3 regions of the Catellatospora sp. NPDC049133 genome follow, and region 2 is predicted to be linked to each of the others. Evidence: riboswitches for the same ligand, from Rfam matches in the RefSeq annotation. Region 2 holds a riboswitch; each other region holds the start of a gene.

Region 1 (11,557 bases), on a different contig from region 2:
ACCGATTAAGGCCGCGTAAGCGGACCGCCCATGAGCACAGGGGGTCTCTACAGGGTCAGCGTCCAGGTGTTGACGTAGCCGACGTCACCGGAGGCCGCGTCCTGCACCCGCAGCCGCCAGGTGCCGTTGGCCGCCTCGGTGGACAGGTTCACGGTGTAGGTGGTGTCGATGTTGTCGGTGCTGCCGCCCGACCGGTTGTGCAGCGTGTACGCGCTGCCGTCCGGTGCGAGCAGCGACACCACCAGGTCGCCCTTGTACGTGTGCACGATGTGCACCTCGGCCGTCGACGTCGACGACGCGTTGCGGTTGCAGCCCGCGATGGTGATGTCGCTGTACACCGTGGCCACGTCGACGATGGTCACGTCGTTCGGATTGGCGCCGGTGCAGCCGGGCGCGCCGTTCACGGTCAGGGTGTAGCTGACGGTCCGGGTGGCCCCGCTGCCCGTGCCGATCACCGTGACCGCGTAGCTGCCCGCCGGGGTCGACGCGCTGGTGGCGATCGTCAGCGTCGACGATCCGCCGGCGGTGACCGAGGCCGGGCTGAACGTGGCTGTCGCGCCCGCGGGCAGGCCGCTCGCGGTCAGGTTCACGGTCTGCGCGACGCCGTTGGTGACCGCGGTGCTGATGGTCGAGGTCAGCGAGCCGCCCGGGTTGACCGAGCCGAAGGCGGGCGAGGCCGCGATCGAGAAGTCGTTCGCCGCGGTGCAGTACTGGGCCTGCTTGTTGATGGCCCGGTACGGGCAGTCGGCGTACTCGGACAGCAGCAGCACGGCGCTCTTGTTGCGGGAGGTCTGCGCCGCGATGACCTCGTCCGGCGGGTAGAAGCCAGGGCTGGACGACTTCGGGTACATCTCGAAGGTGTACGTCCAGATGCGCTGGTCGCCCCAGAGCCAGTCGGTGATGTCGCCGTCGGTGACGTACAGGTCGCTGCCCTGTTCGGGGGTGTAGGAGTTGGTCGCCGCCATCTGCTGGCCGATGGTGGCGAACGTGTTGCGCTCGTCGGTGGTCATGCCCGGGTTCACGGTGTCGGCGGTGGTGTACCCGAACGGCCACAGGATCAGCTCGCCGTACGTGTGGAAGTCGATGTTCGCCTTGATCTGCTGCACACCGCCGACGCGGCGGGACAGCACGAAGTCGCGCAGCACCGACGCCTCAGGGGTGGAGAACGCCGACGGGCCGCGGTAGGTCTCCGACGACGGGCTGCCCGAGGAGCCGCCGCAGCAGCCCCACTTGTAGCCGAAGTTGCGGTTGATGTCGGTGCCGACCGCCGAGCTGCCCGAGTTCGGCTGGCGGTTCTTGCGCCAGGAGCGGTAGGAGCCGGTGGCGATGTCGTACTCGCCGCCGTCGGGGTTGAGGTCCGGCACGATCCAGATCTCGCGCGAGTCGACCACGGCCTTGACCCGGCTGTCGGTGGCGTACGCGTCGGTGAACAGGTTGGCCAGGTAGAGCGCCATCTCGACGGTGAGGTGCTCGCGGGCGTGCAGGTGCGCGTTGAACAGGATCTCGGGCTCGTTCTCGTCGGTGGCGACGTTGTCGGAGATCTTCAGCGCGACGATCTGGCGGCCCTCGTACGAGGTGCCGATGACGGACTTGCGGACCAGCGTCGGGTGGTCGGCGACGATCTGGTTGATCTCGGTGTTCATCTCGGCGTAGTTGTGGAAGCCGCCGTCGGCCGACGGGAAGTCGAGCGGGACCGCGTTCGGCCCGGTGACCCGCGAGGACGGCGGGGGCAGCAGCTCCAGGCCGAAGCCCAGGCGGCGGATGCGGTCGGCCTCGGTCGTGTTCGCGGTGATGTAGATCTTGCCGTGCTCGATCAGGTCGATCGCCGCTCCGGTGCGGGCGACCGCGTCGCGGTCGGCGAAGGTCTGCGGGCCGGTGACCAGGTACTGCTGGGAGCCGGCGAGGGTGAAGTCGTCGGCGGGCGCGCCACCGGCCGGGCCGGGCACGGTGAGGGCCACGCCGGTGACCAGGGTGGTGAGGACGAGCGCGAGTCTGCGCACGGGTTACCTCCGAGGGGGTCGGTGGAGGCGGGTCGGGAGCAGGCCCGGCTCCGCTGGTCGCGGAGCCGGGCCCGGGGATGGTGCGACGGACTCAGAGGGTGAGCGTCCAGGAGTTGATGTAGCCGGTGTCGATCGAGGCGGCGTCGCGGGCGCGCAGGCGCCAGGTGCCGTTCTTGACCTCGGAGGACAGGTTCACCGTGTAGATGGTGTCGATGTTGTCGGTGCTGCCGCCCGACCGGTTGTGCAGGTTGTACACCGAGCCGTCCGGTGCGACGAGGTCCACGATCAGGTCACCCTTGTACGTGTGCACGATGTGCACCTCTACCTTGGACGACGAACCGGCGTTGCCCGTGCAGCCGGAGATCGTGATGTTGCTGTACACCCCGGTGCTGTTGTTGTCCGGGATGCTCACGTCGGTGCCGTTGGTGGCCGCGGCGCAGCTGCCGACCGGGTTGACCGTCCAGGTGAACGAGGCCGTGCCGGTCTTGCTCGCGCTGTCGGTCGCGGTGACGGTCACGGTGTAGGTGCCCGCGGTGGTCGGCGTGCCGGTGATCTGGCCGGTCGAGGCGCTGATCGAGGTGCCGGCCGGCAGGCCGCTGGCCGACCAGCTGTACGGCGCGGTGCCGCCCGAGGCGGTGCTGTTCAGGGTGACGGCGGTGCCGACGACGGTCGACTGGTTGCCGGGGCCGGTGACGGAGACGCCGCCCGGGGCCCCGCCGAGGGAGACCGCCGCGTTGTAGATGTCGGTCGCGAAGTAGCGGACCTCGGTGTACACGCCCGGGTTCTGCGGGCGGGCGCAGCCGATGCCCCAGCTCACGATGCCGACCTGGATCCACTCGTTGGAGGCGTTCTTCTTGACCATCGGGCCGCCGGAGTCGCCCTGGCACGTGTCGACGCCGCCGGAGCTCCAGTTGCCCGCGCAGATCTCCTCGTTGAAGACCAGGCCGGAGTAGTCGCCGCCGGCGCTCTGGCACTGCGTGTCGGTGATGAACGGGACCTGCGCCTTGAGCAGGTAACGCTGCTGGCCGCCGCCCTCGGTGGCCGCGCCCCAGCCCATCACGTCGAAGTTGCCGCTGTGCAGCGACGTGTCCGTGGCGATCTTCAGCAGCGGGGCCGTGGTGATCGGGCTGGACAGGCGGATCAGCGCCCAGTCCTTGCCGGTGCCGTTGTAGCCCGGGGCGCGGTACACGTAGTTCGAGGTGCGGGTGGTGCGGGTCGGGTCCTGCAGGTCGACGACGCCCCAGGTGGCCGTGATCGAGGTGTTGTTGCCGGTCGCGCCGACGCAGTGGGCGGCGGTCAGCACCAGGCTCTGGGTGTACATCGCGCCGCCGCAGCCCATGGACAGGCGCACCATCCACGGGAACTCGCCCTGCGCGGCCCGGGTCCCGCCGACGACCTGAGGCGTGATCGTGCCGTCCGGGCTCGGCGCGGCCTGCGCCGGGACGGCGGCCGAGCCCAGGGCGAGCATGGCGCCGGCCAGCGCGATGGCGCCGGCGCGCAGCGCCGTTCGTAGTGAATTCCGCACAGGATCCTCCCAAGGTCCACCCGGCGCCGAGCGCTTCTGGCGCCGGATCGCCGGAGAGTTTCCCTGGAAGCTAGCGGAAGACAACGATACATAGCAATATCGAAGTTAATTGTTACGTGCTGATGTCGGGCCCGCCGGGGCGTGACACATGCCTCCGTACGGGCGACCCGCTTTGACGCGGCGCACCGCGTCCGTCACGATGGCCGGTGAGCGGCAGTGGAGGAACCCGGTGCGAGTCCGGGGCGGTCCCGCCACTGTCACCGGGGAGCGACCCCTCCCGAGCGGCTCCGTCTCACGACGCGCGCCGTTTCGGCACCAGGCCACGGCCGTTGACACGGTTGGAAGGCCGAGGGGAAGCGTCGATCCGGGAGCCAGGACACTCCGGCCGCTCACGACGCCGCACGGCGTCACTTCACCGGATTTCGCGGGCGAGGAAACCCGCGGAGAGGACTCGCGCATGGGCTCGTGCCTGAGCGGGCTTTGACCCCGCTGTACCCGTTCTCCGCCGTCGTCGGCCTCGCCGACCTCAGGCTCGCCCTACTGCTCAACGCCGTCTCGCCCGCCATCGGCGGGGTGCTGGTGCGCGGCGAGAAGGGCACCGCCAAGTCCACCGTGGTCCGTTCCCTGGCCGGGCTGCTGCCGCAGGTCGAGGTCGTCGCCGGATGCCGGTTCGGCTGCGACCCGGCGTCGCCGTACGGCGCGTGCCCGGACGGGCCGCACAGCGCCGGTAAGACCGCCGGTCAGGGGGTCATTGTCCGGCGCGCCAGGCTGATCGAGCTGCCCGTCGGGGCGACCGAGGACCGGCTGGTCGGCGCGCTGGACCTGGAACGGGCGCTGACCGCCGGGCAGGCCGCGTACTCGCCGGGCCTGCTGGCCGGGGCGCACCGCGGCGTGCTCTACGTCGACGAGGTGAACCTGCTCCACGACCACCTGGTGGATCTGCTGCTCGACGCCGCCGCGATGGGCGAGGCGTACGTGGAGCGCGACGGCGTCTCGGTGCGCCACGCCGCCCGGTTCCTGCTGGTGGGGACCATGAACCCGGAGGAGGGCGAGCTGCGCCCGCAGCTGCTCGACCGGTTCGGGCTGGCGGTGCAGGTGCGCGCCCCGCGTGAGCCGAAGGAGCGGGTCGAGGTGGTGCGGCGGAGGCTGGCGTACGAGGCCGACCCGGCCGGGTTCGCGGCGCGGTGGGCCGAGGCGGACGCCGAGCTGGCCGAGCGCATCGACACCGCCCGGCGGCGGCTGCCCACGGTGGAACTGCCTGACGCGGAGTTGACCCGCATCGCCCACGTGTGCGCCGCGTTCGAGGTGGACGGGCTGCGGGCCGACCTGGTGGTGGCCCGCGCCGCGCTGGCCCTGGCCGCCTGGCACGGCCGCGGCCGGGTCACCGAGCAGGACGTGCGGGACGCGGCCCGGCTGGCGCTGCCGCACCGCCGCCGGCGCGACCCGTTCGACGCCCCGGACCTCGACGAGCAGGCCCTGGAGGACGCGTTGAACAGCGCACCCCCGCCGGCTGAACCCGACGGCTCCCACGACGGCCCAGGTGCTCCCGGCGACCAGGACCGTGCGGCGGGCGGCGAGGGCGCCCCGAAGGCCGATCTCGACGGTGACGCCGACCTGGACGGTGACGGGCCGGACGGCTCCGGTCCGGACGACGGGCCCGACGGTGGCCCGGACGACGACGGTCCGGACGGCGGTCCGCGGCCGGGCGGGCCCCGCGGTGCGGCCCCGGACGAGGGCGGCACGCCGCCGCGGCCGGTGCCGCAGGGGGACACCCGGCAGCGGGACGGGGCCGACGAGGGGCGTTACGCGTCGGCGGGGCAGCAGCACGCCGAGGCGGCGACGCCACGGCGGGCGCGGCTGTTCGCGGTGCAGGGAGTGGGGGAGGGTGCGGCGGGGCGGCGCTCACCCGCGTACACCCGGATGGGTCGGACCGTCGGCGCGCGGGTGCCCGGCGGCACCCTGGCCGCGCTGCACCTGGCGGCGACCGTGCGGGCGGCGGCCGGGCGGCAGCACGCCCGGGGCCGGACCCCCGGCGGCCCGCTGCGGCTGGTCGCGGCCGACCTGCGCGAGCCGGTGCGGCAGGGGCGCGAGTCGAACCTGGTGCTGTTCTGCGTGGACGCCTCCGGGTCGATGGCGGCCCGGCAGCGCATGGGCGCGGTGAAGGGCGCGGTGCTGTCGCTGCTGCTCGACGCGTACCAGCGGCGTGACAAGGTCGGCCTGGTCACCTTCCGGGGCAGCGAGGCGGAGCTGGCGCTGCCGCCGACGTCCAGCGTGGAGGCCGGCGCGGCGCGGCTGCGCGAGCTGCCCACGGGCGGGCGTACCCCGCTGGCCGCGGGACTGCGCCGGGCGGCGCACACGCTGCGGGTCGAGCGGCTGCGCGACCCGCACCGGCGCGCGCTGCTGGTGCTGGTGACCGACGGCCGGGCCACTGCGGGACCCGACCCGGTCGGCGAGGCCATGCGCATCGCGGGCGGGCTCGCCGCGACCGGGGTGTCGGCCGTGGTCGTGGACTGCGAGTCGGGGGTGGTGCGGCTCGGACTCGCCGCCCGCCTGGCGGTGCGGCTCGGCGCGGAGCATGTGCCGCTGGCCGAGGTGACCGCGCAAGGGCTGGCCGGGGTGGCCCGCCGGGACCGCCGGAGGGCGGCATGACGCAGACGAGTGGAGGCCGCTGATGCCGCAGGGCAAGCCGGAGACCGTGCCCGACGACGGGCTCACCACGCGGCAGCGCCGGAGGTCCCCGGTGCTGGCCGTGCACACCGGGATCGGCAAGGGCAAGTCGACGGCGGCGTTCGGCATGGCGCTGCGGGCCTGGAACGTGGGCTGGCCGATCGCGGTCTTCCAGTTCGTGAAGAGTCCCAAGTGGCGGGTCGGCGAGGAGGCCGCGTTCCGGGCGCTGGGCCGCGCGCACGACGAGTCCGGCACAGGCGCGTCGGTGACCTGGCACAAGATGGGCGAGGGCTGGTCGTGGCTGGCCCGGCCCGGCGACGAGCGCGACCACGCCGCCGAGGCGGCCGAAGGCTGGGCCCAGGTCAAGCGCGACCTGCTGGCGCAGCGGTACGGCTTCTACGTGCTCGACGAGTTCACCTACCCGATGCACTGGGGCTGGGTGGACACCGCCGACGTGGTCGAGACCCTGCGCACCCGCCCCGGCTCCCAGCATGTCGTGATCACCGGCCGGTACGCCGCGCCGCCGTTGCTGGAACTGGCCGACCTGGTCACCGAGATGGGCAAGGTGAAGCACCCGATGGACGCGGGACGCAAGGGCCAGGCGGGGATCGAATGGTGAAGCGAGCCCCGCAGTCGCGAACGGACAGTTCATGGTGAACACACCTCGGATCGTGGTGGCCGCGGCGGCGTCGGGGCATGGCAAGACGACCGTGGCGACGGGGCTGCTGGCGGCGTTGACGGCGCGCGGCATGACCGCGGCCGGGTTCAAGGTCGGCCCGGACTACATCGACCCGACCTACCACTCGCTGGCCTGCGGGCGGCCCGGCCGCAACCTGGACCCGTCGCTGGTCGGCGAGGACCTGGTCGCGCCGCTGTTCGCGCACGGGGCCACCGGTGCGCAGGTGGCGGTCGTCGAGGGCGTGATGGGCCTGTACGACGGCCGGTCGGGGGAGGGCGACTTCGGCTCGACCGCGCACGTGGCGCGGCTGCTGGACGCGCCGGTGGTGTTCGTGGTGGACGCGACCGGCCAAGGCCGGTCGGTCGCCGCGCTGCTGCACGGGTTCCGCTCGTTCGGCTCGGTGCGGCTGGCCGGGGTGGTGCTCAACCGGGTCGGCTCGGATCGCCACGAGCAGATCCTGCGCGAGGCCTGCGAGGAGGTCGGCACGCCGGTGCTCGGCGTGCTGCGGCGCGCCGGTGCGGTCGCGGTGCCGTCCCGGCACCTCGGGCTGGTGCCGGCCGCCGAGCGCAGCGGCGCGGCGGTGGACGCGGTGCGGGCCATGGGCGCGCTGGTCGAGGATGGGGTGGACCTCGGTGAGGTGCTGGCGGTGGCGCACAGCGCGCCGCCACTGGCGGTGACGCCGTGGTCGGCGGCCGAGGCCGTTCGGGCAGCGGCCGAGGCGGCCGGAGTCCGGCAGGCCGGGCTCGAAGCGGACGGACCGTCGGCTGAGGCAGCCGGGGACCGGCCCGTGATCGCGGTCGCGGGCGGGCCCGCGTTCACCTTCGGCTACGCCGAGCAGGCCGAGCTGCTGCGCGCGGCCGGGGCCGAGGTCGTGCACGTCGACCCGCTGCGCGACGAGGCGCTGCCGCGGGGCACCGCCGGGCTGGTGGTCGGCGGCGGCTTCCCCGAGGTGTACGGCGACGAGCTGGCCGCCAACAAGCCGCTGCGCGACGCGGTACGGGCACTCGCCGTCGCGAACGCGCCGGTGGCCGCCGAGTGCGCCGGGCTGCTGTGGCTGGCCAGGTCGCTGGACGGGCGCGAGATGTGCGGGGTGCTCGACGCCGCGGCGGTGATGACCGAGCGGCTCACCCTGGGTTACCGCGACGCGGTCGCGGTGTCCGGCAGCGTGCTCGCCGACGCGGGCACCCGGGTCACCGGGCACGAGTTCCACCGCACCGCCGTGACCCCTGAGGCCGGGCCGTCGCCCGCGTGGGCGTGGCGCGGCCGGTCCGCCGAGGGCTTCGTCCAGGGCGGGGTGCACGCGTCGTACCTGCACCTGCACTGGGCGGGGCACCCGGACTTCGCGCGCCGGATGGTGCGTGCCGCATGCGCCTGATCGGGGTGGGGGTCGGTCCCGGTGACCCGGAACTGGTGACGCTGCAGGCGGTGCGGCTGCTGCGCGAGGCCGGCCGGGTGTTCGTGCCCGTGATGGACGTGGCCGAGCAGGGCCGGGCCGAGGCGACGGTACGCGCGCACGCCGGCCACGACCGCGTCGAGCGGCTGGTGTTCGCCCTCAACGAGCGCGACGACGCGCGCCGTCGCGAGTCCCACTGGGACGCCGCCGGTGAGCGCGTCGCCGACTGGTTGCGCGAGACCGGCGGCACCGCCGCGTTCGCCACCATCGGCGACCCCAACGTGTACTCGACCTTCGGCTATCTCGCCGCGACCGTCCGCGCCCTGCTGCCCGAGGTGGCCGTGCAGACCGCACCCGGGATCACCGCGATGCAGGCGCTCGCCGCCGCGGCCGGGGTACCGCTCGCCGAGGGCATGGAGCCACTGGTGCTGGTGCCGTTGGCCCGGGGCGCGACGGCACTGCCGGCCGCCCTGGCGTACGCGCAGGACGGGACGGTGGTCGCGTACAAGGGCGGCCGCCACCTGGCGGACGTGGTCAGCGCGGTGAAGGAGGCCGGGCGGCTGGACGAGGCGGTGCTGGGCACCCGGCTGGGGCTGCCGGGGGAGAGCGTGGCCCCGCTGGCCGAGGCGGTCGAGGCGCCGTACCTGTCGGCGGTGCTGGTGCCGGGCCGCCGGGACGCACGAGGAGGAAAGCTGTGAAGGTCGTCTTCATCGGAGCCGGGCCCGGTGCGGCCGACCTGCTCACCCTGCGTGGCGCGGCCGCGATCGCCGCCGCCGACGTGGTGGTCTGGGCGGCCAGCCTGGTCCACCCGGACGTGCTCGGGCACGCCCGGCCGGGGGCGCGGATCGTGGACTCGGCGGCGCTGACCCTGGAGCAGACGCTCGACCTGTACCGCGAGGCCGCCGAGCGCGACCTGGTCGTCGCGCGGATCCACTCCGGCGACCCGGCGCTGTGGGGCGCGCTCGGCGAGCAGCTCGACGCGTGCCGCGAGCTGGGCCTGCCGACCGAGGTGATCCCTGGGGTGTCGTCGTTCACGGCGGCCGCCGCGGCGGTGCAGCGGGAGCTGACCGTGCCGGAGGTGGCGCAGTCGGTGGTGCTGACCCGGCTGGAGGGCGGCAAGACTCCGATGCCGGAGCGGGAGTCGGTCCGCGCGTTCGCCGCGCACGGCGCGACGATGGCGGTGTTCCTGTCCGCGGCCCGGTCCGGGCAGCTCGCGGATGAGCTGCTGGCGGGCGGGTACGCCGCGGAAACGCCCGTGGTGGTGGCCTACCGGGTGACCTGGCCGGAGGAGCTGATCGTGCGTTGCACGGTCGGCACCCTGGAGGCGGCGGTCAAGGAGCACAAGCTCTGGAAGCACACGCTGTTCCTGGTCGGGCCGGCGCTCGGCGAGGCGGGCGGCACGCGCAGCCACCTCTACCACCCCGGCCACTTCCACGGCTTCCGCCGGGCCGACCCGGCCGCCCGCGCCGCCCTGCGAGCAAGCCGTGACTGAGCCGCCCGCCCCGGGCGAACCCGACGTTCCTGCGGTGGCTGAGCCGCCCACCCCGGGTACGGCCGGCGTTCCTGCGGTGGCTGAGCCGGCCGCCCCGGGCGCGGCCGGCGTTCCTGCCGCGACGAACCGGCACGGAGCGGAGCTGCCGAGGAAGTCGCCCGGCGCAGGGCCGGCTTCCCGTGGCCGGACCCGCCGCGTGGCCGCCGAGACGGGAACAGATGTGCCGGAGCTGCGGGAACCCGATCTCCCCCGGACCGCGAAAGATCGCCCGACGGCGCTGCGGACCGGGTGGACAACCGGGACCTGCGCGTCCGCGGCTGCGAAGGCGGCCACGGAATTGCTGGTCGGCGGCGTTCCCCCGCGGTGGGTCGAGGTGGCGCTGCCGTCGGGACGGCGGGTCACCTTCGCTGTAGCGGAGTCGGTGCTGGACGGTGACGTGGCTCGTGCCGTCGTGGTGAAGGACGCGGGTGACGACCCGGACGTGACGCACGGAGCGCGGCTGACAGCGACCGTGCGGTGGCAGGACGGCGCGGGCGTGGCTCTGCGCGGCGGGGACGGCGTCGGCACGGTGACCAGGCCGGGTCTGGGGCTGGACGTGGGCGGGCCGGCGATCAACCCGGTGCCGCGTCAGATGATCACCCAGGCGGTGGCGGAGGCCGCCGGGGGACGCGGGATCGAGGTCGTGATCTCCGTGCCGGACGGCGAGCGCATGGCCCGCAAGACGACCAACCGACGGCTGGGCATCCTCGGCGGCATCTCGATCCTGGGCACCACCGGCATCGTGCGGCCGTTCTCCACCGCCTCGTGGCGGGCCAGCGTGATGCAGGCCGTGCAGGTCGCCGCCGCGCAGGGCGAGCAGACGATCGTGCTGTGCACCGGCGGGCGCACCGAGGCGGGTGCGATGGCGCTGCTGCCGGACCTGCCCGAGGTGTGCTTCGTCGAGGTCGGCGACTTCACCGGGGCTGCGCTGCGGACGGCTGCCGAGCGGGGCATGACCGGGGTGGTGTTCGTCGGCATGGCCGGCAAGCTGACCAAACTCGCCGCCGGGGTGCTGATGACGCACTACACCCGGTCGGCGGTGGACACCGTGCTGCTGGGGCAGGTCACGACGGCGGTGGGCGGGTCGGCGGAGCTGGCCGAGCAGGTCGACGGGGCGAACACGGCCAGGCATGCGTACGAGCTGTGGGAGGCGGCGGGGCTGCTGCGCGCGGCCGGTGACGTGCTGTGCGGGCGGGTGCGTGATGTGCTGGTGCGGTTCGGCAAGGGCGCGCTGCGGGCCGAGGTCGCGATGGTGGACTTCACGGGCAGGACGGTCGTGGCGGCGACCAGGCCGGAGTGGGTCTCATGCGCTGGATGACGGGTGGGCGGCGTCCGGCCGGGCACGCCGCTCGGGTGGGCGGTGTTCGCCGGCCGGCGACCGCCGAGCAGATCCCGGGGTCGGCGACATGCGGCGGGTGACGGTCGTGGGTCACGACGGCGGTGGGCTGAGCGCGGCCGCCGGTGCGGCGCTGGCGCGGGCGACGCTGGTCGCCGGGGGTGCGCGGCATCTGTCCGGGCTGGACGTGGCCGCGGAGTGCCTGGTCATGGGACCGGTCGCGCCGGTGGTGGCGCGGGTGGCGGCGCATGACGGCGAGGCGGTGGTGCTGGCCAGTGGCGATCCGGGGTTCTTCGGCATCGTCGCGGCGCTGCGCCGGGCCGGGGTCGAGCCGGTGGTGATCCCGGCGGTGTCCAGCGTCGCGGCCGCGTTCGCCCGTGCGGGCCTGCCCTGGGACGACGCGCTCGTCGTGTCGGCGCATGGCCG
Region 2 (8,688 bases):
GCCGCCACCGGGTGCCGTTCGGTGTGGTAGCTGTCCAGCAGTCCCTCCGGCGCCCAGCCGTTCACCTCGGCGGCCAGCTTCCAGCCGAGGTTGAACGCGTCCTGGACGCCCAGGTTGAGGCCCTGCCCGCCGGTCGGCGGGTGGATGTGCGCCGCGTCGCCGGCCAGCAGCACCCGGCCGACCTGGTAGCGCTCGGCCTGCCGGGTCGCGTCGCCGAACCGGGACAGCCAGCGCGGCGAGTGCACGCCGAAGTCGGTGCCGGCGATCGCCCGCAGCTGCTGCCGGAACTCGTCCAGTGTCGGGGCCGTCGTACGGTCCTCGGCCACGCCCTCGGCGGGCACCACGACCCGGTACACCCCGTCGCCCATCGGGCCGAGGCCGAACCGCTTCTGGGTCTGGCGGACCTCGGCGACCACGGCGGCCACCTCGTCCGCCGGCATGGTCGCCGCCATCTCGCCGAGCAGCGTCTCGGCCGTGGCGGGCTCGCCGGGGAAGCCGACGCCGAGCAGCCTGCGCACCGTGCTGCGGCCGCCGTCGCAGCCGACGAGGTAGCGCGAGCGCAGCCGCGTGCCGTCGGCCAGCTCGACGGTCACCCCGCGGTCGTCCTGGCTCAGCCCGGTCAGCTCGCTGCCGCGCCGGATCTGCGCGCCGAGTTCGGCGGCGCGTTCGGCCAGCAGGCGGTCGGTGGTGGGCTGCGGGATGCCCAGGACGTAGCCGTGCGCGGTGTCCAGCCGCTCCGGGGAGGGCTTGTCGATCCCGGCGAAGAAGCTGCCGAGCGGATACTTCTTGCCCTGTTCGAGGAACCGGTCCAGCAGCCCGCGCTGGTCCATGACCTCGATGCTGCGCACGTGCAGGCCCAGCGCGCGCACGTAGGCGGCCGGTTCGGTCTCCTTCTCCAGCACGAGCACCTGCACGCCGTGCAGCCGCAGCTCGCAGGCCAGCATCAGGCCGGTGGGCCCCGCCCCGGCGACGATCACGTCGATCATGAATTCCCCCTGACCGCACCGCGCGCCGCAGCAAGTGATGAAAGCGCGCGTACTTCGCGAATACCTGATTTCCGCAGGTTCTGGTGTCGGCTGGAGATTCTGCTGCATGACGGGGGTCTTGCCGCAAGACCGGGGGTGCGGTATACGTTAATAGTGGCAGGGAGAGTGTTCTTCTTGCCTTTTCTGTTGCCGGGGAGCAGCGCTCAGTCGTCGAGGCCCTGCTCGATGGCGTAGCGGACCAGCTCCACCCGGTTGTGCAGCTGCAGCTTGCCCAGCGTGTTCTGCACGTGGTTCTGCACCGTGCGGTGCGACAGGGTGAGCCGCTCGGCGATCTGCCGGTAGGTCAACCCCTTGGCGACCAGGCGCAGCACCTCGGTCTCCCGCTCACTGAGCCGCGGCGCGTCCGGGCCGTCCCCGGGCGCGGCCGCGAGCCTGCGGTACTCGCCCAGCACCAGGCCGGCGAGCCCGGCCGTGAACACCGCGTCGCCCTCGGCGGTGCGCCGCACCGCGTCCAGGAACTCCTCCCGCGCGGCCGACTTCACCAGGTAACCCGCCGCGCCGGCCTTGACGGCGTCGAGCACGTCCTGCTGCTCGCCGCTGGCCGACAGCACCAGCACCCGCACCTGCGGCAGGGCCGCGACCAGGCCGCGGATGACCTCCACCCCGGACAGGTCCGGCAGCTGCAGATCCAGCACGACGACGTCGGGGCGCACCGACGGGCCGATGCGCACCGCCTGCCCGCCCTCGCCGACCGCGGCCACCACCGTGTACCCGGCGTCGGTCAGGTCACGGGCCACGCCGTCACGCCACATCGGATGGTCGTCGACCACCATCACGTCCACCACGCGCGTCAGCCTAGCGGGGCAGCGGCACCCGCAGTTCCACCTCGGTGCCCTGGCCGGGCCCGCCGGTGATGGCGACCGCGCCGCCCAGGTCGCGGATGCGGCCCTGGATCGACTGCGCCACCCCGAGCCGTCCCGACGCCGCCGCCTCGGCGAGCCGGCCCGGTGCGATTCCCGGCCCGTCGTCGCGGACCGACACCGTGACCGCGTCCGGTTCCTGCTCGACCAGCACCCAGGCCCGCGCCTCGGGACCGCAGTGGACGGCCACGTTGTCCAGCGCGCTGCCGGCCGCCGCGGCGACCTCCGCCGCGACCGCCGCGGGCAGCAGCACCGCGGTCGCGGGCATGGCGACGGTGACCCGCGGGGAGCCGTACCGTCCCAGCAGCAGGCGCAGGTCCGCGCTGCCCGCGGCCGCCGCCTCGTCCTGCACGCCCACCAGCGAGCGCAGCACCGCCTCCTGCTCCCCGGCCAGCCGCCCCAGCTCCGCGGCCTCGCCGCCCAGCTCCGTGCCGCGCCGCTGCACCAGGGCGAGCACCTGCAGCACGGAGTCGTGGATGCCGCGGGCCAGCCGCTCGCGCTCGCGGGTCGCGGCGTCCAGCTCCACGGCCCGCTGCATCCGGGTCTCGGCGTCGTCGGTCAGCCGGGACACGTACCCCATGACCCCGCCCGCGAGCAGCAGCAGCACCGTGCCGTTCGCGGTCGCGGAGGTGATCTCGCCGCGCAGGAACAGATCGGCCGCGCCGAGGATCAGCGCGGCGATCCCGCCCGCCCGGCGGCCGCCGCGCAGCGCCCACACCAGCACCGCACCCGCGACCCACGCCATCGGCAGCGTCGGACCGCCCGAGGCCAGGCGTTCGGCGGACACGACCAGGTTGGACGCGAGCAGGCAGGCCAGGGTGACGACCAGGTCGGCCGCCAGCCAGGCCCGGTTGCGACCGGCGGGATCGTGGTAGCGCACGCCGGTGACGGCGGTCCAGGCGGTCATCGCCGCGAGCACCGCCCAGCCCAGCCAGGGCCGGGTGAAGTCGCGGAACCCGGCCAGCATCAGGATCGTGGCGTACACCAGCGCGGCCACCCGGAACACGGTGACGGCCCGCCACAGCGGCGCCTGCAGTCCCACCGGCGGTCTCCTTTCCGCAGCCGTCGAGCCGCGCCGAGTGGCCGTCCGGGATCACGCCGTCCGGGATCGCGGCGCGTCGGCCGCCCGGGTCGAGCGCACCCGGTGCCAGATCTCGTCCGGGCAGTACGCTACATCCCGGCGTCGCAGGTCGAACCGGCTCACCCGCCGGACCACGAGTTCGAGGAAGCCGTCCTCGACGGCGTACGGGTCGGCGCTGCCGGTCCAGAACGGAACGTGATCGCCGCGGTGGGACTTGTCCTTCGACGTGATCTGCAGGACCTCCAGGTGGTCCGGATACACACGCAGCACGACGAACGGCCGGTCCTTGGACCCGTCGCCGTCCCGGAACTCGATCTCACCCCACCAGATCTCCTGGGGTCGCGGGTCGGCCCACACGGTCGGGCGCTGCGGCGCGGCCTGCGTCCGGCGCGGCAGCTTGCGGTCGAGCAGCCGCAGCACGAAGTAGAACACCAGCGCCGTCGTGCCGGCGGCCACCGGACCGACCAGCGGCAGCGACGTCTCCAGCGTCAGCGGCTGCTTGCCGGCCGTGACCGGCGGCACCGTGCCGCCGAGATACCGCTGGTGCAGCAGCAGCGCCAGCAGCGCCAGGCCCGCGGACAGCGCCGACAGGACGCCCGCGCGGACCAGGTGGACGCGGTGCCGCGGGTACACCCGGCCACGCCCGGCGAACCGGACCACCAGGTACGCCACGATCGGGGACAGCGCCACACCCGCCCACCACGACGGGTACGCGGCGATCTGCGCAGGGTCTCGGACCAGCAGGAACGCCACGATCGCGGGCGAGGCCAGGACGGTGCCGGGCAGGGAGACGGCCAGACTCGCCAGCAACGGCCCCACCAGGAACAGCATCAGACACCCGCACCCAGATGGGTTGTCGCGCCGCGCCATCGGCAGTTCCTCCAGTTCGGACAATCACGTGATCGTAACGAGGTCGCCGGTGGAAGGGTCGCCGGAGGTGCCGCCCACCAGACGGCCCGGCCGTCCGAGCGGACCAAACCGGGGGAAACGCCACGGGCACGACAACTGTGAAAAGTGTCTAACATGGCGCGATGAGCGAACAGATCCACCAGCCGACGCCATCCGTGACGCCGCCGCCGCCGGCGCAGCCCGTCGGCCGTCCATGGTGGTTGCTCATCGGCGCCGGACTCGGTGCGATGGTCGCGGCCTGCCAGCTGGCGGTCCTCATCGGTCCGCTGCTCGGCTCCGTCCGGTACGCCCTCGGCCTGCCAGCGACCGGGCTCGCGATCGTCCTCGTCGCACAGCTGGCCGCCGTGGCTTCGGGATTCGCGGGCGGGTACCTGCTCGGGCGGCGAGCACCCGCGGCAGTGACCGGATCGGCGCTCGTGCTGATGCTGCTCGGCGTCGTGGCCGCGGCGCTGGCGGGTTCCGCGGCCATGCTGACGGTCGCCGTGCTGCCGGCAGGCCTAGGACAGGGAGCGGCGCTCGGCACGGGGGCCGGACTGACGGGCGAGGCAGGCGAGCGGCGGGCCCAGGTGCGACTGGGCCTCGGACTCGCCCTGTTCGGCGCGCTCGCGGTCGGAGCGCTGCTCGGCTGGTTCGCCACTCGCTCCCTGAGCTGGCGGTTGGCCTGCCTGGCGACCGTGCCGTCGGTCCTCGTCGCGCTGCTCGCGACGGTGGTCATCGCCGTGGCCACGTCGGCGCGGGGCACCCGGGCACCATGACACCTCGCGCCGACCGGTGACCTCGCCTGGCGCCGTTCTCGCCACGCCTGTCCGATGAGGCGCGGACCGCGGAACCGGCCGCGACCGCAAAGGGTCGCCGGGCATCAGCGATGCTCCGCTCGCGGTCGGCGCCGCCGCAAGGCGCGGCTCTACAGGCGGGATTCCAGGTCGGCGGAGACGTCGTGGAGCCACCGCAGCTGACCGGCGTAGTACTCCAGGGAGGCGGCCGCTTCGGCCGGTTCGAGCGGCGCGTACTTGACGCGCTCGACCTCGTGCAGTTTGGCCCGTTGCAGGGCCGGCAGCAACGCCTGCCGGTCGGCGAGCCCGTACGCGTCGGCGAACTGGCGAAGCCGCCTCGGCAGGTCGGGCAGGGGATCGAAGCCCGCTTCGCGTAGCTGCCCGGGTGGGCACAGCGGCACGAAACTCCACGCGGCCGCTGCCAGGTCGTCGAGCGGATCGACCGGCTGCGCGGCGTCCCAGTCGATGAACGCCACCGGGATTCCCGCCCGGTAGACGGTGTTCCACGGGCCGAGGTCACCGTGGGAGACGATCTGCCCCGGGCGGGGCGCACAGGGATGGAAGCGGTAGCCGGTGAGCGTCGGGCGGAACCCGGCTGCCGCGTGGTGCAGCCGCCTGATCAGCTTCGCCGCTTCGGTCAGGGCCCGGTCCGTGCGGGCGTACGCCGGCAGCCGGGCACCACGGCCGGGCTGCCACTGCGGATCCACCGCGACGTCCCCGGACAGGTACGTCAGAACCTCGCGACCGTCCTCGACACCCACCAACCGCGGCGAGCCGGCGAATCCGACCGACTCCAGATGGCCGAGAAACTCGTGGACCGCCGGGGACCACGAGCCCATCGGCCGGTGGACGTGGCCGCCGCGACGCACGATGCCGACGGTCATCCGGCCGCCCACCAGCGTTTCGTCACCGTACATCGGTCAAGTATCTCGGTTGTCGGCGGTAACGTGTCCGGTGGCACGAACTGTTGCGAGGTGCCTCGCCGCTGGGCGGGGAGAATCGGGAAGCCGGTGAGAATCCGGCACGGGCCCGCCGCGGTGACCAGGGAGCTGCCGCCCACGCGCTGTACGCGCAGCCACTGGCCTGACCGGCTGGGAAGGCGGGCGGAGGGCGTCGATCTGGGAGTCCGAAGACCGGCCTCGCGCCCACGGCCCCGGCCTGCCCGGAGCCCGAACGCAGCGGGAGCCTGCCCATGGACAGCGAGTTGTACGACGTCATCCACCGTCGCCGGGACGTGCGTGGACAGTTCACGGGGGCGGCGATCCCGGCCGAGGTGCTGGCCCGGGTCCTGGATGCGGCGCATGCCGCGCCCAGCGTGGGCCTGACCCAGCCATGGGACTTCATCGTGGTGCGTGACCGGCGGGTGCGGGAGGCGTTTCATCAGCACGTACACCGGGAACGTGAGGTGTTCGCCGCCACGCTGGACGCCGAGGCCGCCGAGCGGTTCGCCCGGATCAAGATCGACGGGGTGCTGGAGTCGACGCTGTCGGTCGTCGTGACCTATGACGCCGACCGCGGGGCTCCCGCGGTGCTGGGACGGCACGCGATCGCCGACGCCGGACTGTACTCGGTCTGCCTGGCCATCCAGAACCTGTGGCTGGCGGCCACGGCGGAGCAGCTGGGCGTCGGGTGGGTGTCGTTCTACCGCGAGGAGTTCCTGCGGGATCTGCTCGCCATCCCGGCCGGGATCCGCCCGGTCGCCTGGCTCTGCCTCGGCCCGGTCACCCATCTCGAAGCCGTGCCCGACCTCGAACGGCACGGCTGGCGCCGCCGTCGGCCGCTGGACGAAGCCGTCCACACGGACCGGTGGACACCGCGCTGAGCGTGGCGGTCACAGGATGAGGTCATCGCACTCGGGACCGGGCGTCAGGAAGCTCACGTCGTGACTCGACTGCTGCAGCCGGGAGACGCCCAGCACGGAGAAGCGCAGCTCCATTCCCCCGAGCAGGCGTTTACGGCAGGGCTCGTCGTCAGGTGTCCGAATCCGCAGCGTGAACACCACGACGAACTCGGCTCCGGGGCCGATCGCGGCCGGGAAGGGGCGGAGATCGCCGCCGGCGGTCTCGATCCGCGCGTCCTCGATGGTGATGACATCCGAGCCGTCGTCGATGCCCTCCACCGTGACCGGCAGCGCACTCGGGTTACGCATCGAGAATCGCACCGGGTATCGGAGGTCGGGGCCCAAGGCATAACTCATGTCCATCTCACTGCTTCCGGTCCGACGATCTGCCGGCCGCGGACCGTCGAGGACGAGACCGCCGGGTGCCAGCTCGTAGAACCGAGCCACCACCTGCCACGTGCCGCCGACCAGCAGCACCAGCACGACGGCCCCGATCCGCAGCACGGTTGCCCACCCTGGGTCCCGCCTGGGCATGGGTGTGACGTCGTGCCGAGAGGGTCGCCCGGCCGCGGCCACAACGGATCGACCTCCGGCATCACCTGAAGGGCGGAGTTCCGGTGCGCCGAGGCGTCGGCCGGGACCGGAGTCTCTTCCGCGGCACCAGTCACCGCCGCAGCCTAGACATGGTCGGCGGATTGCGTCGTCCCTGCTGAGGCTGTGATGAGCACGGTGTGCTTGCGTACGCGGAAGCTGCCGCCGGCATCGATCCGGGCCTGGACGTGGTTACGGGCCGCGGCGAACTGCTCCGGCGTGAGCGGTTCGGACGACAGGCTGGCGAGATAGGTGAGGACCGGGTCGGGGTTGGGGACTTCGAGGTCGCCGTGGTAGCGCTGGACCGAGACGTCGGCGAAGAGGCGCGCCATGTAGCCGGGACCGGTCTCGGCGGTGAAGTCGTTCTGGGTGGCGTGCAGGGTGAGATCGGGACGACCGATCGCGGGTCCGACGGCGTTGAGTTCTTCGAGGTGGTCGCGGCCGTTCACGGCGACCGCGAGCCGACCGCCCGGACGCAGCACCCGGGCGAACTCGCGCAGCGCGGCAGCCGGGTCGTCCAGGTGGTACAGCATGTGGTTGGCGATCACGGTGTCGAAGGTCGCATCGCCGAACGGCAGGTGCGTCGCGTCGCACTGCTGCACGTGCGCCTTTGGGACGGTGCGCAGCTGCTCGCACATGGCGGCGGAGAAGTCCGTCAGCGTCAGCCGGGCCCCTCTCGCGACGTGGTCGACGTGGGTCCACAGTTCGCCGGTGCCGGCGCCGACTTCGAGCACGTCGCCGACCAGCGGGAGCCGTTCGCCGAGCCAGGAGAACCAACTCTGCGGGTTCGTGCCGTAGGCATGCAGCGCGATCCGAGCGGTGAGGTTGCCGGTCGTCGTCGCGTACTGGCTGACGGCATGTGTGGACGGCGTCGGGACCATCGCTGCATCGTAGGCGGAGCTGAGTTCCGGCAGGGGGCACCTCGCTCGGGCGGTCGCGGGGTGCCCCGTCGCCGCTCAGGCCTGCTTGGTCTCCCAGAAGATCTTGGAGATCTCCTCGATCTTGCCCAGCAGTTGCTCGGCCACGGCCGGGTCGGCCTGACCCTTGGTGCCGGCGGCGCCGGACAGCTTGGTGGCCTCGTTGAACAGCTGGTTCAGGTTCGGGTACTTCTCGAAGTGCGGGGCCTTGAAGTAGTCGGTCCACAGCACCCACAGGTGGTGCTTGACCAGCTCGGACCGCTGCTCCTTGATGATCAGAGCCCGGGTGCGGAACTCCGGGTCCGTGTTGGCCTGGTACTTCTCGCAGATGGCCTTGATCGACTCGGCCTCGATCCGGGCCTGGGCCGGGTCGTACACGCCGCAGGGCAGGTCGCAGTGGGCGCCGGCGACCAGGCGCGGGCGCAGCAGGTGGGACAGTCGCATCAGGTTGCCTCCGGTGACAGTGGTGAGGTGTGGAACCTCCTGGCGTGGTAGATCAGCTGCCCGTCGTCGGGTCCGTGGAAGACGTCGAGGACACCGGCGACGACGACGGTCGCGTCGCCGACCGGGACCTGCCGCAGCGGCCTGACGCGAAGCGCGGCCAGCGCGCCGGGCAGGAACGGCTCCCCGGTCGGCAGCGTGCTCCACCCCTGTTCGGCGGTGAAACGGGG
Region 3 (11,557 bases), on a different contig from region 2:
GTGACCTCGCTCGACGACGAGAACCTGCTGTTCAAGCAGACGTACACGCTGGAGTCCTCGTTCAACGGCGAGGCCTTCCGCACCCGGGCCAGCAACGTCGCCGTCGCACCCTCGCGGGTGGGCCCGGCGTCCATGCCGGACTACGGCGCGCTGCGCGAGCAGGCCACCGTCAAGCTGCCCGGCGGCTGGCGCATCTTCGCCGGGCAGGCCGACGACCCGTTCTTCCTGGACCTGCGGGTGTTCGACCTGCTGTACGGCGGCGACCTCAGCGAGACCGGGCAGGACACGCTGGCCGGGTACAACGTCAACACCATCGCGCTGGAGGTGCCGTTCAAGGACGTCGCGCTGCGCGGCGACGGCGCGCGCAACCCCGTGATCGGCGTCTGGACCACCACCGAGCGGCCCCGGGTGCGCATCACCGGACGCACCGGCGACCCGCGCAGCGGGGACCGGGTGCAGGTCTCGCGGCTGGGCAACCCGCTGGTCAACGAGGTCGTCGTGCCCGCCGGGCTCAAGGACGCGTTCAACGCCTCCCGCCCCGACGGCGACGCGAAGATCCCGCAGCTGGTCAAGCGGGTGACCGAACCCGAGGTGCCCAAGCTGATCGAGACGATCTACAACATCCCCGCACCGGCCACCCCGCGCAACGACCTGGTCGAGATCTTCCTGACCGGGATCACCACCAAGGCCGACGGTCCGATCAAGGCGGACCTCAACTCGCAGCTCAACAACGCCGACGTGAACCCGTCGAAGTTCCGGCCGTCGGAGATGCTGCGGCTGAACCTGTCCGTGCCGATCACCGCCGACCCGAACCGCCTCGGCGTCATCGGCGGCGACCTGCAGGGCTTCCCGAACGGGCGGCGGCTGGCCGACGACGTCGTCGACATCGAGCTGCAGGCCCTGGTCGGCGCGGCCCAGACCGGCCAGATCGTGGACGCGCTGGCCGCCGGGGACAAGGTCGACGCCAACGAGAACGCCTTCGGTGACACGTTCCCGTACGTGGCCCTGCCCAACGCGGTCGGGGTCAACACGGCCGGCACGGGCGGCGGCAACCCGGCCGCACCGGCCTCGGTCGACGCCTCCCCGGCGTCGGCGTCCTCCGGCGTCGAAGGGGGCATGTCCACCGGAGGCGCCATGGCGATGGTCGGCTCCTCCGTCGCCGGCGGCCTCGGCCTGCTCCTCTTCGCGGGCTGGTGGATGCGCCGCCGCAACCGCCCCGACACCCACACCCACGGCCCCGACCAGCCCGCCCACACCCACTGAGGAAAGGAAGGGCACCGTCGGCTCGCGTAGCGAGACGAGCAGCAGTTCGGCTCAACGCTCCGCGTTGTAGAAGGTGCCCTTCCCATCGCTGATCTTGTGAAAGGGGAGGTAGACATGTGGCGACGGATCATCGCGGTGGGTGTCACCGCCGCGGCGCTGCTCGGGCTCGGGGGCGCGTTCGGCGCGGGGCCCGAGCCGTGGACCGCCGAGTCCGCGTACGCCCAGGGCGACCCGCTGGTCGAGTCGATCGAGCAGGCGCAGGCGCGGTTGCGGGACGTGCCCGGCGACTGGACCACCTGGGCGGCGCTGGGCAGCGCGTACGTCGAGCGGGCCCGGATCACCGGGGACCCCGGCTACTACACCCGGGCCGAGGGCGCGCTGCGCGAGTCGCTGCGCCTGCACCCCGGACCGTCCGCCGCGGACCGGGATGCCACGGACCGGGACGCCACGGCGTCGGGCACCGCGGGCGGCGGCAACGACGCGGCGCTCGCCGGGCTGGGCGCGCTGGCCAACGCGCGGCACGACTTCGCCCAGGCCGAGCGGCTGGCCCGGCAGGCGATCGCGGGCAACCCGTTCAGCGCCGACGCGTACGGGGTGCTGACCGACGCGCTGACCCAGCTCGGCCGGCCCGCCGAGGCGACCGAGGCGGCGCAGCGCATGCTCGATCTGCGGCCGGGCCTGCCCGCGCTGTCCCGGGCGGCATACGACCTCGAACAGCACGGCCGGGTCGAAGAGGCCCGCGAGCTGTGGACCCAGGCGCTCGCCACCGCCATCGCGCCCGCCGACCTGGCCTTCGTCCACCACCAGCTCGGCGACCTGGCCTGGCACGGCGGCGACCTGGTCGCGGCCCGCGCCGCGTACGAGGCCGGCCTCGCCGCGGACGCCGCTTACCTGCCGCTGCGCCACGGGCTCGCCCGCGTCGACGCGGCGAGCGGCCGCACCGCCGAGGCGCTGGCCGGATACGCCGCGCTGACCGCGGCCTCGCCGACCCCGTCCCTGCTGGTCGAGCACGCGCTGCTGCTGCGCTCGCTCGGCCGCGCCGCCGACGCCGAGGCGCAACTGGCCCTGGCACAGGCCGCCCTGGACCTGCTGGCCGCAGGGGGAGGCGCGGACGACCTCGCCGCCGCCGAGCTGGCCCTGGCCCGCGGCGACCATGCCACCGCGGTGCGCCTGGCCACGGGCGAGTGGCAGCGGCGCAAGCACACCGACGTCGCCGACACCCTCGCCTGGGCGCTGCACCAGGCCGGACGGCACCGGGAGGCGCTGCCCCTGGCCCGTGCCGCGGCGGCGCTCGGCGCGCGCAGCGCGCTCCACGCGTACCACCTGGGAATGATCGAACTCGCCCTCGGCGACCGTGCCGCCGGCCGCCGCGACCTCGCGCGGGCGCTGCGGCTCAACCCCCACTTCTCCCCGGTCGACGCACCCGCCGCGGCGCGCGCCCTGGCCTCGGCAGGTGCCTGATGAATTTCATGATCCGCCGTACCCTGCCCGTCGTGGCGCTGGCAGGGGTCGCGCTCGCGCTGCTGCCCGCCCCCGCGTCCGCGCACCCGCTCGGCAACCTGTCCATCAACCAGCTCGTCGCGCTGACCCTGCGCCCCGACGCCGTCGACGCCACCACGATCCTCGACATCGCCGAGCTGCCCACGCTGCAGCAGCGCAGCACGGTCGACACCTCCGGCGACGGCGTCGCCGACGCGCCCGAGCTGCGTGCGCACGCCGCGGCCGCCTGCGACGCCTTCGCCCGGGATCTGGTGGTACGCCTCGACGACCGCCCCCTGACCTGGACCGTCCACTCGGCGGGGATGACCCTCGAACCGGGCTCCGCCCGCCTGGCCACCAGCCGGATCACCTGCACCCTGAGCGTCCCCGCCCGGCTGGACCGCCCGGCGGCGATCACCGTCCACAACGGGCACCTCGCCGACCGCGTCGGCTGGCGCGAGATCACCGCCACCGGCGTCGGCATCGACCTGCCCGACTCACCCGTGCCCGCCCGCAGCACGACGAACGAACTGCGCGACTACCCCGTCGACCTGCTCGGCTCCCCGCTCGACGTCCGCGACGCCCGCCTGCCCGCCCGTCCCGCCGCAGTGCCACCCGGCGCACCGAACGGCCTCACCTCGGCGGTCGCACCGGACCTGGGCGCGCCCGCCCGGCCCGACGACCCCGCGCCACTGCGCTGGGCCGCCTGGGCGCAGCAGCAGGTCCTCGACACGGTCGGCGCGGACCGGCTCACCCCGCTGGTTGGGCTGCTCGCCGTGCTGCTCGCCCTGGTGCTCGGGGCAGGTCACGCGCTGCTTCCCGGCCACGGCAAGACCGTGATGGCGGTATACCTCGCCGGCCGCGCTGGCCGTCCCCGCGACGCGCTGACCGTCGGCGCGACCGTCACCGCCACCCACACCGGCGGCGTCATCGCCCTGGGCCTGCTGCTCACCGCCGTCTCCGGCCTGACCGGACAGACCGTCCTCGGCTGGCTCGGCCTGGCCAGCGGCACCATCGTCATCACCGTAGGCCTCGCCATGCTGCTGGCCACCCTGCGCCGCAGGCCCGGTCACACCCACACCCACGACATCTCAGACCACGACCATGCCCACTCCCATGGCACGTCCGGCCACGACCACGACCACGGCCAAGGCCACGACCATGCCCACTCCCATGGCACGTCCGGCTACGACCACGACCACGGCCAAGGCCACGACCACGACCACGGCCAAGGCCACGGCCACGGCTACGGCTACGACCACGACCATGCTCACGGCCATGCCCACGGCCATGCCCACGGGCATGTGCATCGGCATGGTCTGTTCGGCCGGGTGCACTCTCACGGCGGCTCCCATGCTGCCGAGGGCACGGGACGTGGCCGGTTCGGGCTCGGCGCGATCGGGGTGGCGGCGGGCCTGGTGCCCAGCCCGTCCGCCCTGGTGGTGTTGCTGGGCGCGATCGCATTGGGCCGGACGGGCTTCGGCATCCTGCTCGTGCTCGCCTACGGGCTGGGTATGGCGGGCACGCTCACCGTTGCGGGCCTGCTGCTGCTCAAGGTCCGCGATCGTTGGTCGGCGCGATTCGAGCGGTTCCGGCGGCTCCGGCTGGCCGGGCCGTACGCCGCGAGCGCGATGGTGCTGCTCGTCGGCGTCGGCCTCGCCGCACGTGCCGCGACGCTGGTGGTCTGATCGCGGCACGCTGCCGCCGACAAACCAATCATGCAGGCGCGCTCGGGGCGGCATCCTCGACGTTGTGAATGCCGAAAGCTGGTCCTGCTGCTACGTGCTGTTGGAGAACCGGACGCCTGCGGAGGTGGCGGCACTGCTGGGCGGTCACCTGTCCGACGTCTTCAGATCGGAACGGGAGGCCGCCGCCGAGTCGGCGCCCTACCCGTCGGTGGGGCCCGCCGCAGTGGGCTGGACGGTGCTGATCGATCCGCACTTCTCCCTCGGTGACTCCGACGCGCAGCTGGGGCGATGGTCGGTGGCGGGTCGGGTGGTGCGGCTGGAAGTGATCGAGCGGGAGTTGTTCAGCCACGCCCTGGTCTGCGCCGACGGGGTCGTCGCGTGGGAGGTGTCCTTCGAGGGCGAACTCGACGAGCGCCCCCTCGCGAGCGAGAGGTTGCCGTACGACCTGGAGCAGTTGGCGGCGACGATCGGCCCGGACGGGGATGCCGAGACGTGGTACCGCGTGCCGATAGCGGCGGCACAGCTGGTGACCGGCTGGGACCTGGGCTGGGAGGAGGCGGGCCCCTACCGCTCCTACAGGGAGATCGTTCCGGACCGGGCCGGTCGGTCTGCCGATGTGCCTTAGGGTGCGCGCCGACCAGAAGGATGCCGAGGGCGGGCTGCTTGCCTTGCCGGCCGTGTGCCGATCAAGCAGTTTGCGCAGCGGCGGCCGTCCATCTGCTCGGGCGGTGCCGATTCTCCGAGTGGTGGCCCGGCTCGGCCCGGTGTGATCAGCGATCGGGCCCGGCCTAGGGCCGCAGGTGGAAGGAGTTGCGGCGAGGAAGCCGGGCGGCGTCCACGTAGCTCGGCGGGATGAACTCGGGCCGCCGGTCGTGGCCGACCCGGACCTGCCAGTCGTCGTGGTGGACGACGCGGTGGTGGTGCCCGCACAGGAGCACGGCGTTGTCGAGGTCGGTGGGACCGCCGTCGGCCCAGTGCCGAATGTGGTGCCCCTGGCACCAGCGAGGCGGTCGGTCGCAGCCAGGAAAGGCGCAGCCCTGGTCGCGGAGGACGAGCGCTCGGCGCAGGGCCCCGTTGATGAGTCGGCGGGTCCGGCCGAGGTCGAGAAGCTGCCCGTCGCCGCCGAGCACCGCGGGAATGACCTGGGCGTCGCAGGCTATGCGCCGGACGGTCTCAGGAGTGAGCGTCGTGCCGTTGTCGAGCAGCCCTGCTCCGGTGCGTTGCGCGAGGTCGTCGTAGTCGACGGTGATCACGAGCTGAGGACGGTCGCCGCCGTTGTCGGGCAGTTCGCCCGAGGCGAGCACACGGCGGCAGATCTCGGTGAGGGCGTCGGCCCGCCGTTGACCCGCGGTGCGCATGTCCCGAGCGCTTTCAGGCGCGCGGTGCCCGGCGGCGTTTGAGCCTTCGACGGGGTCGCTGTCGCTCGCGATGGCACCGCCGAGGGTGACGTGGGCGCGGGTGTGGTCGACAGCACCAGGGCGGGAGAGGGGGTCGAGGGCGGCGGTGACCACGGCGGCGGCTTCGGTGTCGAGCCAGCCGGTCAGGCGCACCCGCCCGCTGCGGTCGGCGACAAGGGTCAGCGTGCGGGTGGCGTAAGCGCGTTCCTCCTGCGCGGCCAGTGTCTCGCGTTCGTGCCCCTCAGCGGTGTCGGGGGCGACGTGGGTGAGAATGCGCTCGCCGAAGCGGCGGAGCACGGACGGTTCGAACTGGGCCGCGAATCCGATCAGCGCGGTCTCGGCCTTCGCTGCGGTCTCCAGGCCCACCTCGGAGGGAAGCGCGGCGATAGCCTGAGCGATGACAGCGGCCTGCTCGGTGTTGACGGTTCCGGCGGCGAGGGCGTCGGCGGTGGTGGGGAGGCGGTCCAGCGCGCGGGCGAGTTCCACGGTCTGCTTGGCCGTGCGTATGCCGATGCGCCAGTGTTCACGCAGCCAGACCGCGGTGCTGGAGGCACCGTGGGCGACGGGGACCGCACGGGCGTCGAGTTCGCGGACCAGCGACAGTTCCACCGCCGCCAGGCGTTCCCGCAACGCTCGTACCGAGTCGAGCGAGGTGATCAGCTCGACGTCGGTCAGGGGCCACACAGGCGAGTCGACGCAAGCGGCGACCGATCGCCCCGCCTGCGCCAATGCCTCCCGCATGGCTCCATTTTAGAACCGGTGTACGACAAAAATCCACGAAGTTGATCGATCAACAGATGGCTTTGGTGGCGACCGCCAGAGGCGAGCTGTTCGATCATCCCGGCACTCTATGGCACGTCGGCCGAGGTGGCGGACCCGTGCCGGCCGCGCCTGCGGCGGAGGGCGAAGCCGATCCAGGAGGTCAGCACTACCAGCCCGGCCAGCACCTGCAGCGGCACGGTGAACCGTTCGGGGTAGACCACGCCGGTCAGGTACGTGTCGATGAAGCCGCGGGACAGGCCCTGCTCACCGGCTTCGCGGCGGGCCCAGTCCTCGACGTAGGTCAGGGGGCAGTCGAGGCCGAGGACGACCGTGGCGAAACCCCAGCCGGCGGCGATCAGGTGCGGCCAGATCAGCCACGGCCGCCACCAGGCCAGGAAACCGCCCGCGACGACGTACGCGAGGAACGCGAAGTGCACCACCATGGTCAGCCCGGCGAGCCACTGATAGGCCATGCTCCATTATCTGCCGCTAGGATCGCTCTCGGCGGCAGGGAGGAACTCGGGGAAGAGCCGAGACGGTCCCGCCACTGTGACCGGGGAGCCCGTCCCCACCCCGTCGGAGAGATCCGAGGCCACCGCAAGGGAAGGCCCGGGGCCGGGCGTCGATCCGGGAGTCAGGAGACTCCGGCCGCCGCATCGACTCTGCTACCGGGGCGCGGACCCCGACAGGAGGTACGCGGCCATGACGGCTGTCCAAGGTCTGCTGCTGTCCACTGCGGACACCGAGCTGCTCGCCGCCCGGGCGTCGGGTGCGCCCTGGCGCATCGGCAACCCGGCCCGGCTCGACGCCGGTGACGTCCCCGAGTTGCTGCGGGGCGTCGGCTTCGCGGTGGTGCGCCTGCTCGGCGGCCGCCGCACCTGGCCGGATGGGCTCGACGCGGTGCTCGCCGGCGGGCTGCCGGTGGTGGTGCTGGGCGGGGAGGCGCTGCCCGACGCCGCGCTGCAGGCCGAGTCGACCGTGCCCGCCGGGGTGGCCGGGGAGGCGCTGGCGTACCTGGTCGAGGGCGGTGCGGACAACCTGCGCGAGCTGCACCGGTTCCTGTCGGACACGCTGCTGATGACCGGCGAGGGCTTCGAGGCGCCGCGGGCCACGCCGGAGTTCGGCGTGCGCCCCGGCCCGGCGCACGAGGCCGGGCGGCCGACCGTCGGGATCGTCTACTACCGCGCGCACGAGCTGGCCGGGAACACGGCGTTCGTGGACACCCTCGCCGGGGCGCTGCACGACGCGGGCGCGAACGCGCTGCCGGTGTACTGCGGTTCGCTGCGCGGGGTGTCGGACGGGCTGCTTGACCTGCTGCGGGGCTGCGACGCGCTGATCGTGACGGTGCTGGCGGCGGGCGGCACCACCCCGGCGGACGCGAGCGGCGGCGGGGACGACGAGGCATGGTCGGTGGCGGCGCTGTCCGAGCTGGACGTGCCGGTGCTGCAGGCGCTGTGCCTGACCTCGTCGCGGGCGGTGTGGCAGGACTCGGACGCGGCGCTGAGCCCGATGGACGCGGCGATGCAGGTGGCGATCCCGGAGTTCGACGGCCGCCTGATCACGGTGCCGTTCTCGTTCAAGGAGCCGGGCCCGGACGGCATCGGCGTGTACGCCGCCGACCCGGAGCGGGCGGCCCGGGTCGCGGGCATCGCGGTGCGCCAGGCGAGGCTGCGGCACGTGCCGAACGAGCACAAGAAGCTTGCGATCGTGCTGTCCAGCTACCCGACGCGGCACTCGCGGGTCGGCAACGCGGTCGGTCTGGACACCCCGGCCAGCGCGGTGGTGCTGCTGCGGGCGCTGCGCGAGGCGGGGTACGACCTGGGCGACGGCGCGCCTCTGGCGCCATGTCACAGCCCGGAGGACGGGGACGCGCTGATCCATGCGCTGATCGCGGCGGGTGGGCACGACGTGGAGTGGCTGACCGAGGAGCAGCTCGCGGCGGCCCCGGCCCGGGTCCCGCTGAACGATTACACCCGATGGTTCGCCACGCTGCCCGCGAGCCTGCGCGACGGCATCGTCGCCGCGTGGGGCGAGCCGCCGGGCGAGCTGTACGTGGACCGGGGCGAGATCGTGCTGGCGGCGCTGCGCTTCGGCAACGTGCTGCTGATGATCCAACCCCCGCGCGGCTTCGGGGAGAACCCGGTCGCCATCTACCACGACCCGGACCTCGCGCCGAGCCACCACTACCTGGCCGCGTACCGGTGGCTGGACCAGGAGTTCGGCGCGGACGCGGTGGTGCACCTGGGCAAGCACGGCACCCTGGAGTGGCTGCCGGGCAAGGGGCTGGGCCTGTCCCGCGAGTGCGCGCCGGACGCGGTGCTCGGTGACATTCCGCTGGTGTACCCGTTCATCGTCAACGACCCGGGCGAGGGCACCCAGGCCAAGCGGCGCGGGCACGCGGTGATCGTGGACCACCTGGTGCCGCCGATGGCCCGCGCGGAGACGTACGGCGAGATGGCGAAACTGGAGCAGATGCTCGACGAGTACGCCACCGTGCAGGCCCTCGACCCGACGAAACTGCCCGCGGTGCGCGCCCAGATCTGGACCCTGATCCAGGCCGCCCAGCTCCACCACGACCTGCACCAGGCCGACATGCCGGGCGAGGACGACTTCGACGACTTCATCCTGCACGTCGACGGCTACCTGTGCGAGGTCAAGGACTCGCAGATCCGCGACGGCCTGCACGTCCTCGGCGGCGCGCCGGAAGGCGAGGCGCGGATCAACCTGGTGCTCGCGGTGCTGCGCGCCAACCAGGTGTGGGGCGGCGTGCGTGGGGCGCTGCCGGGACTGCGGGCGGCACTGTGCCGCCGGTACGGGCTGGACGAGCGTGCCCTGCTGGCCGAGCCGGGTGCCGTGGCGGCCGTGCCCGCGGACCTGACCGACGTCGCCGACGGCCCGGCCCGCACCGGCGCGGACGCCGTCGACCTGATCGAGGGCGTGGCCCGGCGGCTGGTGATCGGCAACGAGACGCTGGGCTGGGAGCCGTCGAAGGTCCCGGCGGTCGTCGCCGAGGTGCTGGGCGGCCCGGACGACGCCGTGGAGGCGGTGCTGCACTTCGCCGCGACCGAGGTGGTGCCGCGGCTGGACGCGACCGTGGACGAGGTGACCGCGGTGCTGAAGGCGCTCGACGGGCGCTACGTCGCGGCGGGGCCGTCCGGCTCGCCGACCCGTGGCCTGGTCAACGTGCTGCCGACCGGGCGCAACTTCTACTCCGTCGACCCGAAGGCGATCCCGTCGCGCAACGCGTGGGACGTCGGGGTGGCACTGGCGGACTCGCTGCTGGCCCGGCACCGGCAGGACACCGGCGAGTGGCCGCGCACGGTCGGGCTGACGGTGTGGGGCACGTCGGCGATGCGCACCCAGGGCGACGACATCGCCGAGGTGCTGGCCCTGCTGGGTTGCCGCCCGACCTGGGACGACGCGTCGCGGCGGGTGACCGGGTTCGCGGTGGTGCCGCCGGCCGAGCTGGGCCGGCCGCGAGTGGACGTGACGGTGCGCATCTCCGGCTTCTTCCGGGACGCGTTCCCGCACGCGGTCGCGCTGATCGACGACGCGGTGCGGGCGGTGGCCGAGCTGGACGAGGCCGACGAGGACAACTTCGTGCGCGCGCACGCCCGCGCCGACGAGGCCGAGCACGGCGACCGGCGGCGGGCCACCACCCGCATCTTCGGTTCCAAGCCGGGGGCGTACGGGGCCGGCCTGCTCCCGCTCATCGACGCCCGGAACTGGCGCGACGACAAGGACCTGGCCGAGGTGTACGCGGTCTGGGGCGGCTACGCGTACGGCCGCGACCTGGACGGCAGGGCCGCCCGCGAGGACCTGGAACGGGTCTACCGCCGGGTCAGCGTCGCCGCGAAGAACGTGGACACCCGTGAGCACGACATCGTCGACTCCGACGACTACTTCCAGTACCACGGCGGCATGATCGCGATGGTGCGCTCGCTGACCGGGGCTTCGCCGACCGCGGTCATCGGCGACTCGCACCTGCCCGACAGCGTGAAGACGCGCACCCTGGGCGAGGAGACCAAGCGCGTGTTCCGGGCCCGGGTGGTCAACCCGCGCTGGATCGCCGCGATGCGCCGGCACGGCTACAAGGGCGCGTTCGAGCTGGCCGCGACCGTGGACTACCTGTTCGGCTACGACGCCACGGCCGGGGTCGTCGACGACTGGATGTACGAGAAGCTGGCGGCGGCGTACGTCTTCGACCCGGAGGTCCGCGAGTTCCTGGAGCGGTCCAATCCGTGGGCGCTGCGCGGCATCAGCGAACGCCTCATCGAGGCCGCCGACCGGGGCCTGTGGGCCGAGCCCGATCCGGCCACGCTGGACGCGCTGCTCCAGGCCTATCTGGAGGCGGAGGGCAGCCTGGAGGGCTGATCCGGCGGTGGCGCGGCGTTCGGGCGATCGGGCGATTCTCCGCAGATCTTGAGGTCGTTATGGTGACGCCCTCATGTTCTGCAACGGGGAGTGATCGTCGTGGCCAAATCCGGCTCGAATCCGATCGCGAACGCCGTGGTGTTCGGGGTCATCGGGCTCCTGGGCATCGGCCTCGCGGTCTGGCTGTCCACCAGCGTCAAGTGCGGCCCGGACACCATGGGTCCTGCGGACAAGTGCATCGAGTCCACCGACTCCGGCACCCGCTGGCTCACCTACCAGGAGGTGCAGGAGGGCCAGCAGCGCCAGGGCCTGCTCTTCGGTGGCATCGGCGCGGTGTTCCTGCTCGGCGCGGCCGGCACGCTCGTGTTCGGCGCCCGCAACCGCAGGCGGCAGCACGAGGAGTCGGCCGCCGCCGAGGCGTGGACGAGGGCGGTCTGACCCATGTCGGTGAACGCCAAGCCGGGCACTGTGACCGTGCCCGCAGACGTGGCCGTGGCGGCGGCGTCGCGCGGGCTGGGCAACCCCGGGGTGAGCTATCCGGCGCAGACGCCGAAGATGCCGCTGATCGGCCTGGGCGTGCTCCTGCTGCTGTGG

The links. Region 2 has a riboswitch for cobalamin ahead of bluB (5,6-dimethylbenzimidazole synthase). Riboswitches for the same ligand answer to the same signal wherever they lie in the genome.
Region 1: another riboswitch for cobalamin. It lies ahead of AB0B35_RS02455 (putative cobaltochelatase); the one in region 2 lies ahead of bluB (5,6-dimethylbenzimidazole synthase).
Region 3: another riboswitch for cobalamin. It lies ahead of cobN (cobaltochelatase subunit CobN); the one in region 2 lies ahead of bluB (5,6-dimethylbenzimidazole synthase).

The regions. Positions count from the first base shown of each region.
Region 1 covers NZ_JBEZDT010000002.1:29,711-41,267, reverse strand. The annotation lists gene AB0B35_RS02465 (M14 family zinc carboxypeptidase) at 48-1,946, opposite strand; gene AB0B35_RS02460 (trypsin-like serine protease) at 2,092-3,525, opposite strand; cobalamin riboswitch at 3,745-3,907, shown strand; gene AB0B35_RS02455 (putative cobaltochelatase) at 3,991-6,174, shown strand; gene cobO (cob(I)yrinic acid a,c-diamide adenosyltransferase) at 6,197-6,811, shown strand; gene AB0B35_RS02445 (cobyrinate a,c-diamide synthase) at 6,843-8,246, shown strand; gene cobI (precorrin-2 C(20)-methyltransferase) at 8,237-8,962, shown strand; gene cobM (precorrin-4 C(11)-methyltransferase) at 8,959-9,756, shown strand; gene AB0B35_RS02430 (cobalt-precorrin-5B (C(1))-methyltransferase) at 9,953-11,113, shown strand; gene cbiE (precorrin-6y C5,15-methyltransferase (decarboxylating) subunit CbiE) at 11,106-11,557, shown strand, end outside.
Region 2 covers NZ_JBEZDT010000021.1:79,901-88,588, reverse strand. The annotation lists gene rox (rifampin monooxygenase) at 1-986, opposite strand, end outside; gene AB0B35_RS23720 (response regulator transcription factor) at 1,190-1,819, opposite strand; gene AB0B35_RS23715 (DUF5931 domain-containing protein) at 1,842-2,948, opposite strand; gene AB0B35_RS23710 (hypothetical protein) at 3,000-3,881, opposite strand; gene AB0B35_RS23705 (hypothetical protein) at 4,019-4,651, shown strand; gene AB0B35_RS23700 (phosphotransferase) at 4,801-5,586, opposite strand; cobalamin riboswitch at 5,625-5,826, shown strand; gene bluB (5,6-dimethylbenzimidazole synthase) at 5,862-6,491, shown strand; gene AB0B35_RS23690 (hypothetical protein) at 6,501-7,013, opposite strand; gene AB0B35_RS23685 (class I SAM-dependent methyltransferase) at 7,187-7,981, opposite strand; gene sodN (superoxide dismutase, Ni) at 8,057-8,461, opposite strand; gene AB0B35_RS23675 (flavin reductase family protein) at 8,461-8,688, opposite strand, start outside.
Region 3 covers NZ_JBEZDT010000002.1:44,199-55,755, reverse strand. The annotation lists gene AB0B35_RS02525 (DUF4331 domain-containing protein) at 1-1,263, shown strand, start outside; gene AB0B35_RS02520 (hypothetical protein) at 1,378-2,724, shown strand; gene AB0B35_RS02515 (sulfite exporter TauE/SafE family protein) at 2,724-4,430, shown strand; gene AB0B35_RS02510 (hypothetical protein) at 4,495-5,055, shown strand; gene AB0B35_RS02505 (DUF222 domain-containing protein) at 5,219-6,568, opposite strand; gene AB0B35_RS02500 (DUF2784 domain-containing protein) at 6,676-7,062, opposite strand; cobalamin riboswitch at 7,064-7,253, shown strand; gene cobN (cobaltochelatase subunit CobN) at 7,292-10,963, shown strand; gene AB0B35_RS02490 (hypothetical protein) at 11,063-11,401, shown strand; gene AB0B35_RS02485 (DUF6585 family protein) at 11,432-11,557, shown strand, end outside.